Regions from separate parts of the Enterobacter sp. SM3 genome, predicted to be linked through region 1. Evidence: predicted binding sites of a transcription regulator. Region 1 holds the regulator's gene; each other region holds the start of a gene.

The links. Region 1 encodes sigma-54, which starts transcription at its own class of promoters, with help from an activator protein. Its sites were predicted from a motif close to GTTGGCACANNTTTCGCTNT; they were not measured.
Region 2: glnA (glutamate--ammonia ligase) is a predicted target of sigma-54. The motif match lies at 2,465-2,484, and genes of this name have one in related genera.
Region 3: hypA (hydrogenase maturation nickel metallochaperone HypA) is a predicted target of sigma-54. The motif match lies at 2,803-2,822, and genes of this name have one in related genera.
Region 4: norV (anaerobic nitric oxide reductase flavorubredoxin) is a predicted target of sigma-54. The motif match lies at 1,753-1,772, and genes of this name have one in related genera.

The regions. Positions count from the first base shown of each region.
Region 1 covers NZ_CP099971.1:4,302,592-4,306,537, forward strand. Annotated here, with positions in the region: gene lptC (LPS export ABC transporter periplasmic protein LptC) at 1-52, shown strand, start outside; gene lptA (lipopolysaccharide ABC transporter substrate-binding protein LptA) at 21-575, shown strand; gene lptB (LPS export ABC transporter ATP-binding protein) at 582-1,307, shown strand; gene rpoN (RNA polymerase factor sigma-54) at 1,355-2,788, shown strand; gene hpf (ribosome hibernation promoting factor) at 2,811-3,098, shown strand; gene ptsN (PTS IIA-like nitrogen regulatory protein PtsN) at 3,181-3,672, shown strand; gene rapZ (RNase adapter RapZ) at 3,718-3,946, shown strand, end outside.
Region 2 covers NZ_CP099971.1:4,790,869-4,794,814, forward strand. Annotated here, with positions in the region: gene GVO84_RS22480 (autotransporter outer membrane beta-barrel domain-containing protein) at 1-314, shown strand, start outside; gene typA (ribosome-dependent GTPase TypA) at 369-2,192, opposite strand; gene glnA (glutamate--ammonia ligase) at 2,571-3,946, shown strand, end outside.
Region 3 covers NZ_CP099971.1:3,782,338-3,786,283, reverse strand. Annotated here, with positions in the region: gene hypE (hydrogenase expression/formation protein HypE) at 1-172, opposite strand, end outside; gene hypD (hydrogenase formation protein HypD) at 169-1,290, opposite strand; gene GVO84_RS17725 (HypC/HybG/HupF family hydrogenase formation chaperone) at 1,294-1,566, opposite strand; gene hypB (hydrogenase nickel incorporation protein HypB) at 1,557-2,420, opposite strand; gene hypA (hydrogenase maturation nickel metallochaperone HypA) at 2,424-2,774, opposite strand; gene hycA (formate hydrogenlyase regulator HycA) at 2,986-3,450, shown strand; gene GVO84_RS17705 (4Fe-4S dicluster domain-containing protein) at 3,521-3,946, shown strand, end outside.
Region 4 covers NZ_CP099971.1:3,760,340-3,764,285, reverse strand. Annotated here, with positions in the region: gene norW (NADH:flavorubredoxin reductase NorW) at 1-264, opposite strand, end outside; gene norV (anaerobic nitric oxide reductase flavorubredoxin) at 261-1,706, opposite strand; gene norR (nitric oxide reductase transcriptional regulator NorR) at 1,893-3,407, shown strand; gene gutQ (arabinose-5-phosphate isomerase GutQ) at 3,404-3,946, opposite strand, start outside.

The DNA.
Region 1 (3,946 bases):
TGAAAAGGTTAGAACCTCCTATGAAATTCAAAACAAACAAACTCAGCCTTAAAGTAATTATCGCCAGCGCGATGCTGGCGACCAGTCTCCCCGCGCTTGCTGTAACGGGCGATACCGACCAACCGATCCATATCGAGTCCGATACCCAGTCTCTCGATATGCAGGGCAACGTCGTCACCTTCACGGGTAACGTCGTCATGACTCAGGGCACCATCAAAATTAACGCCGACAAGGTGGTCGTGACCCGTCCGGGTGGCGAGCAGGGCAAAGAGATCATTGATGGTTATGGCAACCCGGCAACCTTCTACCAGATGCAGGACAACGGCAAGCCGGTGAAAGGTCACGCCTCGCATATGCACTACGAGCTGGCGAAGGACCTGGTCATCCTGACCGGAAATGCGTATCTGGAACAGCTGGACAGCAACATTACCGGCGACCAGATCACCTATCTGGTGAAAGAGCAAAAAATGCAGGCCTCCAGCGAGAAAGGCAAACGCGTCACGACCGTACTGGTTCCGTCGCAGCTGCAGGACAAAGGCAAAGGCCAGGCCCCGGCACAGAAGAAGAGTAACTAATTCGTTATGGCAACATTAACTGCAAAAAATCTCGCGAAGGCCTATAAGGGCCGCCGTGTCGTAGAAGATGTCAGTCTGACCGTCAACTCCGGCGAAATTGTAGGGCTGCTTGGCCCTAACGGTGCGGGTAAAACCACCACCTTCTACATGGTCGTTGGCATTGTGCCGCGCGATGCTGGCAACATTATCATTGACGATGAAGACATCAGTCTTCTGCCGCTGCACGCGCGCGCGCGTCGCGGGATCGGCTATCTGCCGCAGGAAGCCTCCATTTTCCGTCGTCTTAGCGTTTACGATAACCTGATGGCGGTCCTGCAAATTCGCAACGACCTGACCAGCGAACAGCGTCAGGATCGTGCCAACGAGCTGATGGAAGAGTTCCACATTGAGCATCTGCGTGACAGCCTCGGTCAGGCACTCTCCGGGGGTGAACGCCGCCGCGTTGAGATTGCGCGTGCGCTGGCCGCAAACCCGAAATTTATCCTTCTGGATGAACCGTTTGCGGGCGTTGACCCGATCTCGGTTATCGACATTAAACGTATCATTGAACACCTGCGCGACAGCGGGCTTGGCGTACTGATCACCGACCACAACGTCCGTGAAACGCTGGCCGTGTGTGAACGCGCGTATATTGTGAGCCAGGGCAATCTGATCGCCCACGGTACGCCGCAGCAGATCCTCGAAGACGATCATGTTAAGCGCGTCTATCTTGGGGAAGACTTCAGACTCTGATAGGGTAGAGGTAACGTAACGCCGAACCGGAGAAAAATGCTCTGAACATGAAGCAAGGTTTGCAATTAAGGCTCAGCCAACAACTGGCGATGACGCCGCAGCTACAGCAGGCAATTCGCCTGTTGCAACTGTCCACGTTAGAACTTCAGCAGGAGCTCCAGCAGGCGCTGGACAGCAACCCCCTGCTGGAACAAACCGATCTTCATGACGAGGTAGATACCCAGCAATCTCAGGATACAGAAGCGCTCGACACCGCGGATGCACTCGAACAAAAAGAGATGCCCGACGAGCTACCGCTGGATGCCAGCTGGGATGAAATCTACACCGCCGGAACCCCTTCCGGTACGCGTGCAGACTACCAGGATGATGAGCTACCGGTCTATCAGGGAGAAACCACCCAGTCGCTGCAGGATTACCTGATGTGGCAGGTGGAACTCACCCCCTTCTCCGATACCGACCGCGCGATTGCCACCTCAATTGTCGATGCCGTTGACGACACCGGCTATTTGACCGTCACGCTGGACGATATTCTGGAAAGCATGGGCGACGAAGAGATTGAGCTTGAGGAGATCGAAGCCGTTCTGAAGCGCATCCAGCGTTTCGATCCGGTAGGCGTGGCCGCAAAAGATCTGCGTGACTGCCTGCTGATCCAGCTTTCTCAGTTCAGCAAAGAGACGCCATGGATCGACGAAGCGCGCTTAATCATCAGCGATCATCTGGATCTGCTGGCCAACCACGATTTCCGCTCCCTGATGCGCGTCACGCGCCTGAAGGAAGAGGTGCTGAAAGAAGCGGTGAATCTGATCCAGTCGCTCGATCCGCGCCCGGGACAGTCGATCCAGACCAGCGAGCCCGAGTACGTGATCCCGGACGTGCTGGTCAGAAAACACAATGACCGCTGGGTCGTTGAACTGAATTCAGACAGCATCCCTCGCCTGCAAATCAACCAGCAGTATGCCTCCATGTGCACCAGCGCGCGTAACGACTCCGACAATCAATATATTCGTAGCAATCTTCAGGAAGCGCGATGGTTGATCAAAAGTCTGGAGAGCCGAAATGATACGCTGCTACGCGTCAGCCGCTGTATTGTCGAACAGCAACAGGCGTTCTTTGAGCAGGGCGAAGAGTATATGAAACCGATGGTACTGGCGGATATCGCCCAGGCCGTCGAAATGCATGAATCAACCATTTCCCGTGTCACCACGCAGAAGTATCTGCACAGTCCACGCGGTATTTTTGAGCTTAAGTATTTCTTCTCCAGCCATGTGAATACCGAGGGCGGCGGCGAAGCGTCGTCAACGGCCATTCGTGCCCTGGTGAAGAAGTTGATCGCCGCGGAGAACCCCGCGAAGCCACTAAGCGACAGTAAGTTAACCACCATGCTGTCCGATCAGGGTATTATGGTGGCACGTCGTACTGTTGCGAAGTATCGAGAGTCTTTATCCATTCCGCCGTCCAACCAGCGTAAACAGCTGGTCTGACACAACCGATAAGGAAGACACTATGCAGCTCAACATCACTGGACAAAACGTCGAAATTACTGAGGCTTTACGCGACTTTGTGAACGCGAAGTTTGCAAAACTCGAGCAGTATTTCGAAAGGATCAATCAGGTCTATATTGTGTTGAAAGTGGAGAAAGTGACTCATATCTCGGATGCCACCCTGCATGTTAACGGGGGTGAACTGCATGCCAGTGCGGAAGGGCAAGACATGTACGCTGCTATCGACGGCTTGATTGATAAGCTTGCACGACAGCTCAATAAACATAAAGATAAACTGAAACAACACTAATTGTCCGGGCAGTTAACGGGTGCAGGACGGCCTGTTGTGAAACACAACAGGCCATTTGTACAGTTAGCGCTTAGGTGAAATTATGATGAACAACGATTCCGCTCTTCAACTGAGCAATGTCCTTAACCAGGAATGTACCCGCAGTGCGGTTCACTGCCAGAGCAAAAAACGTGCGCTGGAGATCATCAGTGAACTGGCTGCAAAACAGCTGGGCCTGCCGCCGCAGGTGGTATTCGAAGCGATTCTGACCCGTGAAAAAATGGGCAGTACCGGTATCGGCAACGGCATCGCGATCCCGCACGGCAAACTGGAAGAGGATACCCTGCGTGCCGTTGGTGTGTTTGTGCAGCTTGAAACACCCATCGCCTTCGATGCCATTGATAACCAGCCCGTCGATCTCCTCTTCGCGCTGCTGGTGCCTGCCGATCAGACGAAAACCCATCTGCATACGCTGTCGCTGGTCGCAAAACGTCTGGCCGATAAAACCATTTGCCGTCGACTGCGCTCGGCCCAAAGTGATGAAGAGCTCTATCAAATTATCACTGAAGCAGAAGGCAATCAGGATGATGCATAACCAGGAGATGGCCTTCACATCTGTTGTCCTGAGGAGAAACGGAACATGGTGCTGATGATTGTCAGTGGTCGATCAGGGTCGGGGAAATCCGTTGCTCTGCGCGCGCTGGAAGACATGGGTTTTTACTGCGTCGATAACCTGCCGGTCGTGTTATTGCCTGACCTGGCACGCACGCTTGCGGAGAGACAAACCTCTGCCGCCGTCAGTATCGACGTCCGTAACATGCCTGAATCGCCAGAGATCTTCGAACAGGCCATGAGCAACCTGCCTGATG
Region 2 (3,946 bases), 490 kb from region 1:
AGGGGAACCTGATGACACGTCTCGGCGTGAAGGCCTATATCAGCGGACATAACGCGATTGACGACGGTAAATCCCGCACCTTCCAGCCGTTTATCGAAGCGAACTGGATCCACAATACCCAGACCACGCGCATCCGCATGGATGATGTCAGCAATGAAATGCGCGGTACTCGCAATATCGGTGAACTTAAGACAGGTGTAGAGGGACAGATTACGCCGCAGCTTAGCGTATGGGGCAATGTGGCTCAGCAGATGGGCGACAAAGGCTACAGTGATACCCAGGGGATGCTGGGGGTGAAATACAGCTTTAAATAACAACAAAAAAGCCGCTGATTTCTCAGCGGCTTTTTTTAATACGAATTAACCGTATTACTCTTCTTTCGCACCGCGCATAGCACGTTTACGATCGTTCTCGGTCAGGTGACGTTTACGGATACGAATTGACTGTGGAGTCACTTCTACCAGTTCGTCATCATCGATGAATTCCAGAGCCTGCTCCAGAGTCATCTTGATCGGTGGAACCAGAACCGTTGCTTCGTCAGTACCGGACGCACGCATGTTGGTCAGTTTCTTACCGGTCAGGCAGTTTACGGTCAGGTCGTTAGAACGACTGTGAATACCGATGATCTGGCCTTCGTAAACTTCAGCACCGTGACCCAGGAACAGCTTACCGCGATCCTGCAGACCGAACAGCGCAAACGCAACCGCTTTACCCTGACCGTTGGAGATCAGCACGCCGTTATTACGCTGGCCCACTTCGCCCGGACGCACGTCGTCGTAGTGGCTGAAGGTGGAGTACAGCAGACCGGTACCGGAAGTCATGGTCATGAACTCTGAACGGAAGCCGATCAGACCACGGCTTGGGATCACGTAGTCGAGACGTACGCGGCCTTTGCCGTCTGGATTCATGTTTTTCAGGTCGCCTTTACGCTCACCCAGAGCCTGCATCACAGAACCCTGGTGCTGCTCTTCAACGTCCAGCGTTACGTTTTCGAACGGCTCTTGTTTACGGCCGTCGATTTCGCGGAAGATAACTTTCGGACGGGAAACCGCCATTTCGAAACCTTCACGACGCATGTTTTCGATCAGTACAGACAGGTGCAGCTCACCACGACCAGAAACGCGGAATGCATCGGCATCCTGGGTTTCTTCAACGCGCAGCGCAACGTTGTGCACCAGCTCTTTGTTCAGGCGGTCAAGGATCTGACGAGAGGTAACGAATTTACCTTCTTTACCACAGAACGGAGAGGTGTTGACGTTGAAGAACATGGATACGGTTGGTTCATCAACGGACAGGGCTGGCAGCGCTTCGACGTTCTGCGGATCGCAGATGGTGTCGGAGATGTTCAGTTCACCCAGACCGGTGATAGCGATGATGTCGCCCGCTTCCGCAACGTCACTCTCGATACGCTCAAGACCCAGGTGAGTCAGTACTTTACCGACTTTACCGTTACGGGTTTTGCCTTCGCTATCGATGATAGTAACCTGCTGGTTAGGCTTCACTTTACCGCGCTTGATACGACCAATGCCGATTACGCCAACGTAGTTGTTGTAGTCGAGCTGAGAGATCTGCATCTGCAGGGTGCCGTCGAGATCGACGTTTGGTGCAGGAACACGGTCAACAATCGCCTGATACAGCGGGGTCATGTCTTCAGCCATGTCTTCGTGGTCCAGACCTGCGATACCGTTCAGCGCAGAGGCGTAAACGATAGGGAAGTCCAGCTGCTCGTCGGTCGCGTCGAGGTTAACGAACAGGTCGAAGACCTGGTCAACAACCCAGTCAGGACGCGCGCCAGGGCGGTCAACTTTGTTGATAACAACGATTGGCTTCAGACCATGGGCAAAAGCTTTTTTGGTCACGAAGCGCGTCTGTGGCATTGGGCCATCCATTGCGTCAACGACCAGCAGAACGGAGTCTACCATGGACATTACACGTTCAACTTCACCACCGAAGTCGGCGTGCCCTGGGGTATCAACGATGTTGATACGGTAGTCATTCCATTTAATCGCGGTGTTTTTCGCGAGGATGGTAATCCCACGCTCTTTCTCCAAATCGTTGGAGTCCATCACGCGTTCTTGGGTTTCGGCACGCGCATCAAACGTACCGGATTGCTGCAGCAGCTTGTCAACCAGGGTAGTTTTACCATGGTCTACGTGCGCGATGATGGCGATGTTACGCAAATTTTCGATCACAACTTTGCCTCAGGCATTTAGAAATAGCGCGTTATTGTACACGGATTAATCGCACTACAAAACAGGATCACAAACATCCCCCGCAAACAAGTATTGCAGAGATGCTTTGTGATCGCTTTCACGGAGCGGTAAAAGGGCACTTTAACGTAAATTGCACCAATATGGTGCTCAATGTTCACATTGAAGCACTATACTGGTGCAACAAATCCATCGTGGTGCAGCCCTTTTGCACTATGGTGCGCATGATAACGCCTTTTTGGGGTGTTTTAAAAGTTGGCACAGATTTCGCTTTATAAAAAATACATGGCAACAGCCAGTACAAACAGAAATTGAAGACCTCGTTACCACGACGACAATGACCAATCTGGAGAGTTAAGTATGTCCGCTGAACACGTTTTGACGATGCTGAACGAACATGAAGTGAAGTTTGTTGATCTGCGCTTCACCGATACCAAAGGTAAAGAACAGCACGTCACAATCCCTGCTCATCAGGTGAACGCCGAATTCTTTGAAGAAGGCAAAATGTTTGACGGCTCCTCCATTGGTGGCTGGAAAGGCATTAACGAATCCGACATGGTTCTGATGCCGGACGCGACCACTGCGCTCATTGACCCGTTCTTCGAAGAACCAACCCTGATCATCCGTTGCGACATCCTCGAGCCAGGCACGCTGCAGGGCTACGACCGCGACCCACGTTCTATCGCAAAACGTGCTGAAGAGTACCTGCGTTCTACCGGCATCGCAGACACCGTTCTGTTCGGGCCAGAGCCAGAGTTCTTCCTGTTTGACGACATCCGTTTCGGCGCTTCAATTTCTGGTTCCCACGTGGCTATCGACGACATCGAAGGCGCATGGAACTCTTCCACCAAATACGAAGGTGGTAACAAAGGTCACCGTCCTGGCGTGAAAGGCGGTTACTTCCCGGTTCCTCCGGTCGATTCTTCACAGGACATCCGTTCTACCATGTGTCTGATCATGGAAGAGATGGGCCTGGTCGTTGAAGCGCACCACCACGAAGTGGCGACCGCTGGCCAGAACGAAATCGCTACCCGCTTCAACACCATGACCAAGAAAGCGGATGAGATTCAGATCTACAAATACGTTGTGCACAACGTTGCGCACCGTTTCGGTAAAACCGCGACCTTCATGCCAAAACCAATGTTTGGCGATAACGGTTCCGGTATGCACTGCCACATGTCTCTGTCCAAGAACGGGACCAACCTGTTCTCTGGCGACAAATATGCCGGTCTGTCCGAGCAGGCGCTGCACTACATCGGTGGTGTTATCAAACACGCTAAAGCGATCAACGCCCTGGCGAACCCAACCACTAACTCCTACAAACGTCTGGTCCCGGGCTACGAAGCGCCAGTGATGCTGGCCTACTCTGCACGTAACCGTTCTGCTTCTATCCGTATCCCGGTGGTGGCTTCTCCTAAAGCACGTCGTATCGAAGTGCGCTTCCCGGATCCAGCGGCTAACCCATACCTGTGCTTCGCAGCACTGCTGATGGCCGGTCTGGACGGTATCAAGAACAAGATCCACCCGGGCGAAGCGATGGACAAAAACCTGTACGACCTGCCGCCAGAAGAAGCGAAAGAGATCCCACAGGTTGCTGGCTCTCTGGAAGAAGCCCTGCAGGCGCTGGACGCAGACCGTGAGTTCCTGACTGCGGGCGGTGTGTTTACTGATGAAGCGATCGACGCTTACATCGCTCTGCGTATTGAAGAGAACGACCGTGTGCGTATGACGCCACA
Region 3 (3,946 bases), 520 kb from region 1:
CGGTCGAAAACGCCAGCCTGTCGCCCTGGGCGGTGAGCGTTGACAGGTCAATGCGCGCCTGGTCTTCCTGCTCGGCAAGCCAGGGGTTGTTGAATGCGTCCATAAACAGCTGATTAATGAGCTGCTGCATCGCCAGCCCGCCGCTGCCGTGCGCCATTTCAACCGTATTCATGCTTCACTCTCCTGGTTGCGATACTGATACCACGCGGCACACGCCCCTTCGGAGGAGACCATCAGCGCGCCAAACGCCGTTTGCGGGTTACAGGTATTGCCAAATAACGGGCATTGATGAGGTTTGCATTTGCCGGTGAGCACGTCGCCGCAGCGGGCCCGGGGATCGTCGCAAACCTGCTGTGGCTGCGGGCGGAAATGCGCTTCGGCGTCGAACGCGCGATAGGCTGACGTCAGGTGCACGCCGGATTCGGCAATCAGCCCCAGACCACGCCATTCGCTGTCGCCTTCGACGCAAAACACGTCGGCTATCGCCTGCTGCGCCCGTTCATTTCCCGCATCCGGCACCACGCGGCGGTACTGGTTTTCCACTGCACTCAGGGCCGCTATTTTCTGCTCAACCAGCATGGTCACACCTTGCAGTAGATCAAGTGGTTCGAAACCAGCGACCACTAACGGACGATTGTACTGTTCAGCGATAAAACCGTAGGCGTCTGTGCCAATCACCATGCTGACATGCCCCGGTGCCAGAAAGGCGTCTATCCCGTTTCCCGGCTCTTCCAGCAGGCTGCGCAGCGTGGGAATGAGCGTAATGTGCTGGCAGAAGAAGAAAAAATTCCCGACGCCGCGCGCTTTCGCCTGCTGCAGCGTGATGGCGGTGGCGGGCATGGTGGTTTCAAACCCCAGGCCAAAAAACACCACCTTGCGCGCGGGGTTATTCTCTGCCAGCGTCAGGGCATCCATCGGCGAGTAGACGATCCGGATGTCGGCTCCGCGCGCTTTTGCCTGCAGCAGCGAGCCGTTTTTCCCCGGCACGCGCATCGCGTCGCCAAAGGTGCAGAAAATGACGTCGGGCTGGCTGGCAATTTCAATACAGCTGTCGATGCGTCCCATCGGCAGCACGCACACCGGGCAGCCGGGGCCGTGGATAAACTCGATGTTCTCCGGCAGCAGCTGGTCGAGGCCAAATTTGAAGATGGCGTGCGTGTGTCCGCCGCACACTTCCATGATCCGCAGCGGTCTTTCTTTGGTGTAGTCCAGCAGCGCCGCGCGCGTTTTCAGGTGCCCGATAAGCTGTAGCACCTGCTCCGGCGCGCGGTATTCATCAACGTAACGCATAGACTAGTACTCCTCGCCGTACAGGATCGCGCCCACGTCCGGCTCCACGTCGAACATGTTTTGCAATGCATCCAGCGTGTCGCGGGCTTCCGCTTCGTTAATGACGCTCATGGCAAACCCCACGTGGACCAGCACCCACTGGCCGAGGCGCGAGGCGCCCGTTTCATCGCTGCTGCCCACCAGCGTCAGGTCGACGTCGCGCAGGATGCCGCAGACCTCGACTTTGGCCTGATTCCCGTCAATGGAATGGATTTGTCCCGGTACGCCTATGCACATCGTTCGTTCTCCAGCCACTGTAGCCAGCCGTCCATGCCGTCGCCGCGCGTGGCGGAGATCAGCAGGATCTCAATCTCCGGATTCACTTCACGGGCATACGCCAGACACTTATCCACGTCGAAATTCAGGTACGGCAGCAGGTCGACTTTGTTCAGCAGCATGATGGACGCGGCGGCAAACATATGCGGGTACTTCAGCGGTTTGTCTTCGCCTTCGGTCACCGAAAGCACCGCCACCTTGTGGCGTTCGCCAAGATCGAAGCTCGCCGGGCAGACCAGGTTGCCGACGTTTTCAATAAACAGAATGCCGTTATCCGCCAGCGGCAGGCGCGGTGCCGCATCGGCAATCATCTGCGCATCCAGGTGGCAGCCTTTGCCGGTATTAACCTGAATCGCCGGGGTGCCGGTCTCGCGAATGCGCGCCGCGTCGTTAACGGTTTGCTGGTCGCCTTCGATCACCGCGCAGGAGACGCGCCCGTTCAGGCGTTTGAGCGTTTCCGTTAACAGCGTGGTTTTGCCGGAGCCGGGGCTGGAGACCAGGTTCAGCACCAGCTGTTTGCGGGCGGCAAAGCGCGCGCGGTTGCGGGCGGCGATCTGGTTATTTTTGTCCAGCACGTTGATTTCCACCTCCAGCATCTGGCGCTGGCTGATGCCCGGCGCGTGGGTACCCGCCTCTCCGTGGCCGTAGTGCAGATCGCCCGCATCGGAGCGCTGTGGAGCGAAGGTGATACCGGTCAGTGCCGCAGAAGGGCGCGGGGCAGGTGAAAAGGGCGCGGAGCGAAACGCGGAATGGGGGCGATGTTCATCCCCTTCTATATACAGGTTGCCTTCGGCGCAACCGCAGGTGCTACACATACTTTACTCCTTCTCGATTTCGAGGCGTTGGATCTGCATGCCGTCATCCGCCACGATGCGAAGACCGGTGCTCTGACACTGCGGACAGCGCTGAACCTTCGATGACAGCAGGGTCACGTACTGCTGGCACTGCTCGCACCAGCACTCCGCCTGCTGCTCTTCAATATGGAGCTCGCAGCCTTCCGCCAGCGTGCCGCGGCACACCAGCTCAAAGCAGAAATGCAGGGCGCTGGTCTCGACGCAGGAAAATGCTCCGACCTTCAGCCAGACGCCGGTGACGCGCTTCGCGTGGTTTTGCACTGCCTGCTGTTCGATAAGTTCCAGAGCCCGCTGGCAGAGGGTGATTTCGTGCATGACGCCTCCTCAATGAATTGCGCCATTGAATGCAATAACGGTGCCAGCTTGTTTTTTGTTAAGGCGTGACGATGTCAACGCTGTCGAAATGACACGTCGACACCGCGGCGTTGACAGCGGTTTTACAATTAAACCCATTTAAAATCATTAAGATAAAAACTGGCATGGAATCTGCTTAACAGCCGATATCTCCATTAAACGGATACCTTCTATGACTATTCGGGAAATCAGCGAAAAAGCGGATTACATCGCGCAGCGTCATCAGCAGCTGCAGGACCAGTGGCACCTCTACTGTAACTCTCTGGTTCAGGGCATAACCCTCTCGAAAGCGCGTCTTCACCACGCGATGAGCTGCGCGGCGCAGGGCGACATGCGCTTCGTCCTGTTCGGCCATTTCACGATCAACGTTACCCTGGCGGATAACTTCAACAGCCACACCATTGAGTACCACCTCGAGACAAAAGACGGCGAAAAACAGTGTATTGCGAAGGCGCAGCTGATGGCTGACGGCATGGTGGACGGCCACGTCAGCAACCGCGATCGCCAGCAGGTGCTGGAGCACTATCTGGAAAAAATCGCGCCGGTCTATAACGGCCTGTACGCCGCCGTTGAGCACGATCTCCCGGTCAACCTGAAGCAGCTGATGGATGGAAACGCCTCAGCGAACGTGGCCTGACTCCTGCGTGTCGAGAAGTGTCGACAAGACAGTTTTTCGTCAAAAATGACTATCACCAGAGGAAAACCCGGTGAACCGTTTTGTAATTGCCGACTCGACGGTCTGTATTGGCTGTCGAACCTGTGAGGCAGCGTGTTCGGAAACGCATCGCCTGCATGGGCTGCAGTCCATGCCGCGCCTGCACGTCATGCGTAATGAAAAAGAGTCTGCCCCGCAGCTCTGCCATCACTGTGAAGACGCCCCCTGCGCGGGCGTCTGCCCTGTGAATGCCATCACCCGAATTGATGGCGCTGTCCAGCTGAACGAAAGCCTGTGCGTTAGCTGCAAGCTGTGCGGCATTGCCTGCCCGTTCGGCGCGATTGAATTTTCCGGCAGCCGTCCGCTGCACATTCCGGCGAACGCCAACTCGCCAAAAGCCCCGCCCGCGCCACCGGCTCCGGCACGCGTAAGCACGCTGCTGGACTGGGTGCCCGGCATCCGTGCCGTTGCGGTGAAA
Region 4 (3,946 bases), 540 kb from region 1:
GGCGGCGGCGTCGATATCGGTGACCCAGGTGTACGGGAACAGGCGCAGGTTAAACTGCTCTGCGAACTCCCCCGCCGTCTGGCGGGTGAGGTCTTCGGCGCGCTGATTCTGGCTAATGACGTGGCTGAGATCGGGCTTGTTGTACTCGTCCATGCTGTCGGCGGCAATCACCGTCAGCGGCACGCTGGCATCCTGCTTGCGGATGTTTTTTACCAGCTGGCGGGCGGCAAAGCCCGAGCCGATGATGACGATACCGTTGCTCATTTTGCCTCCGTACCCAGTTCGTCAAAAACGTCTTTTCCGAGGGAACATTCCGGGCAGAGGAAGTTGTCCGGCACGTCGCGCCACGGGGTGCCCGGAGCAACATCCTGCAGCGGTTCGCCCAGCTCAGGATCGTAAATCCACTGGCAGACGCTGCACTGCATGCGCGGGCCGAGGTCAGCAGCCGCGGCTGCCGCACAGGCGCAGGCTTCCTGCTGTTCGGATGGTTGTGCCGCTTGCGGAAGGGGGGCGAGCGCCCACTGACGGGCAATGTCGCGACCGTGCTGGCGGCAGATCTCCAGGGCGTCGATATCCGGACGCCATTTTGCCTTCAGGCTCAGGGACATTTCAAAACCGGCATCCTGCAGGCGGGTAGACAGACGGTCTACCGCGCCGCCGCTCCAGCCGTGAGAGCCAAAGGCGCTGGCGCGCTTGTTGCGAAAACGCAGGCCGGTCATCTCTTCCACCAGACCGGCAATTTTCGGCATCATCACGTTGTTCATGGTGGAGGTGCCCACCAGCACGCCCTTAGAGCGGAACACGTTGGTCAACACCTCGTTCTTATCGCTGCGCGCCACGTTGAAGATTTTCACCGCCACGTTGGGGTCCACTTCGTTGATGCCCTGAGCAATGGCATCCGCCATCATGCGGGTGTTGTTGGACATGGTGTCGTAGAAAATGGTGATGCGGTCTTCCTGATAGTCCGCCGCCCATTTCAGGTACAGCTCCACAATCTGGGTTGGGTTCTCACGCCATACCACGCCGTGGGAGGTGGCAATCATGTCCACCGGCAGGTTGAAGCCGAGGATCTCGGTGATTTTTGGCGTCACCAGGCGGCTGAACGGGGTCAGGATGTTGGCATAGTAGCGCTGGCACTGCTCGAAGAGTTCGGTCTGGTCCACTTCGTCGTTGAACAGGCGCTCGTCGCAGTAGTGCTGGCCGAAGGCGTCGTTGCTGAACAGCACCGCGTCGCCGGTCATGTAGGTCATCATGCTGTCCGGCCAGTGCAGCATGGGCGTTTCCACGAAGATCAGCTGTTTGCCATTGCCGATATCCAGCGCGTCGCCCGTTTTCACGGTGTGGAAGTTCCACTCCGGATGGTGGTGATGGCCGTTGATCGAGTCGATGGCGTTGGTGGTGCAGTAGATAGGCGTGTTCGGAATGTAAGACATCAGCTCGGTCAGCGCACCGGCGTGATCTTCTTCCGCGTGGTTGATGATGATGTAGTCGATGGCGTCCAGGTCGATTTCACTGCGCAGGTTCTGCACGAACTCGCGGCTGAACTTGTGATCGACGGTATCGATCAGCACGTTTTTTCCTTCGCGGATGAGATAGCTGTTGTAGCTGCTGCCGCGCAGCGTTTTGTATTCCGTCCCGTGGAAATCGCGCACTTCCCAGTCACGTTGACCGACCCAATGAATGTTATTTTTAACCAGAATAGACATAGCAACCTCTACGTAATACAGCATTTTCAAATAAGATGATTTGCTTATATCAAGTTGCGTGCCAACTTTTAATTTGTTGATTTTTATTGATTAATATTTTTATGATCCGTAATGGGTAGTCATTATGACTATCAATATTAGTGTCAATATGACAATGTGGATTGTCAAAATGACAGCGAGGTCAATATGAGCTTTTCCGTAGACGTGCTGGCGAAGATCGCCATTGAACTGCAGACCGGTATCGGCCATCAGGACCGCTTTCAGCGGCTGATCTCCACGCTGCGCCACGTGCTGGCGTGCGACGCCTCGGCGCTGCTGCGCTACGAAGGGCGGCAGTTTATTCCGCTGGCTATCGACGGGCTGGCGCAGGACGTGCTCGGGCGGCGTTTTACCCTTGAGGGCCATCCGCGTCTGGAAACCATCGCCCGCGCGGGTGACGTGGTGCGTTTCCCGGCGGACAGCGACTTGCCCGACCCGTACGACGGGCTTATTCCCGGACAGGAGAGCCTGAAGGTGCACGCCTGTATCGGCCTGCCGCTGTTTGCCGGACAAAACCTGATTGGCGCACTGACCCTCGACGGCCTGTCGCCGGACCAGTTCGACACCTTTAGCGACGAAGAGCTGCGCCTGATTGCCGCCCTGGCCGCCGGGGCGCTGAACAATGCCCTGCTGATTGAACAGCTGGAGAGCCAGAACATTCTTCCCGGCAGCCCGGCGGCGTTTGAGCAGGTAACGCACACGGAGATGATCGGCCTTTCGCCGGGCATGGCGCAGCTCAAAAAAGAGATTGAGATTGTTGCCGCCTCAGACCTGAACGTGCTGATCTTCGGGGAAACCGGCACCGGTAAGGAGCTGGTTGCGAAGTCCATTCACGAAGCCTCGCCGCGCGCGGTGAACCCGCTGGTGTACCTCAACTGCGCCGCGCTGCCGGAAAGCGTGGCGGAAAGCGAGCTGTTTGGTCACGTTAAGGGGGCGTTTACCGGGGCCATCAGCAACCGCAGCGGCAAGTTCGAAATGGCCGATAACGGCACGCTGTTTCTGGATGAAATCGGCGAGCTCTCCCTTTCGCTGCAGGCCAAGCTGCTGCGTGTGCTGCAGTACGGCGACATCCAGCGCGTGGGGGATGACCGCAGCCACAGAGTGGACGTTCGCGTGCTGGCGGCCACCAACCGGGACCTGCGTGAAGCGGTGCTGGCCGGGGAGTTCCGCGCCGACCTGTTCCATCGCCTGAGCGTGTTCCCGCTTACCGTACCACCGCTGCGCGAGCGCGGGGACGACGTGGTGCTGCTGGCGGGCTTTTTCTGCGAGCAGTGCCGTCTCAGGATGGGGCTTTCCCGCGTGGTGCTGAGCCCGGGAGCGAGGTCGCATCTGCTGAGCTATGGCTGGCCGGGCAACGTGCGCGAGCTGGAGCATGCGATCCACCGCGCGGTGGTGCTGGCGCGGGCGACGCGCTCGGGTGACGAAGTGGTGATCCACGCGCGGCATTTTGCGCTGCAGGATGAAAGCGCACCGGCTGTTGCGCAGGCTGCGCCAGAGATAGCGAATGAAAATCTGCGTGAAGCCACGGAGGCGTTTCAGCGTAAGATGATTACCCGCGCGCTGGAGCAGAATAACCGCAGCTGGGCGGCGTGCGCGCGGGCGCTGGAGATGGACGTCGCCAACCTGCACAGGCTGGCGAAACGTCTGGGACTGAAGGGTTAGATAATGCCGGCCTGATAGAAGTCCTGCAGGTTGATGGCGCCGCACAGCCTGCCGGCATCATCCACCACCGGTGCGGCGGTGATTTTGCGCTTCATCAGCACCTCTTTGGCTTCAATGGCGCGGCTCTCGGCGTTCAGCGTCAACCCGCCTTTGGTCATGGCGTCCGACACGTTGGTTTCCAGCCTGCCGCCGCCCACCAGCCAGCGGCGCAGGTCGCCGTCGGTGAACACGCCCTTGACGCTCCCGTTGTCATCGCAGACCGCAACCAGCCCCAGACCGGTGCGGCTGAGCTCCAGCATCGCGTCCATGACGCTGGTATCGAGTTTGACCTGCGGAATGGCATCGTCGGTGCGCATCAGGTGGTGAACCTTGTTGAGCAGGCGTGCGCCGAGCGCACCCGCCGGATGCGAACGGGCGAAATCCTCTTCGTTAAAGCCGCGCGCCTGCATCACCGCCATTGCCAGCGCGTCGCCCATCATCAGGGTGTTAACGGTGCTGGAGGTCGGAGCGAGGTGCATCGGACAGGCTTCACGCTCAAC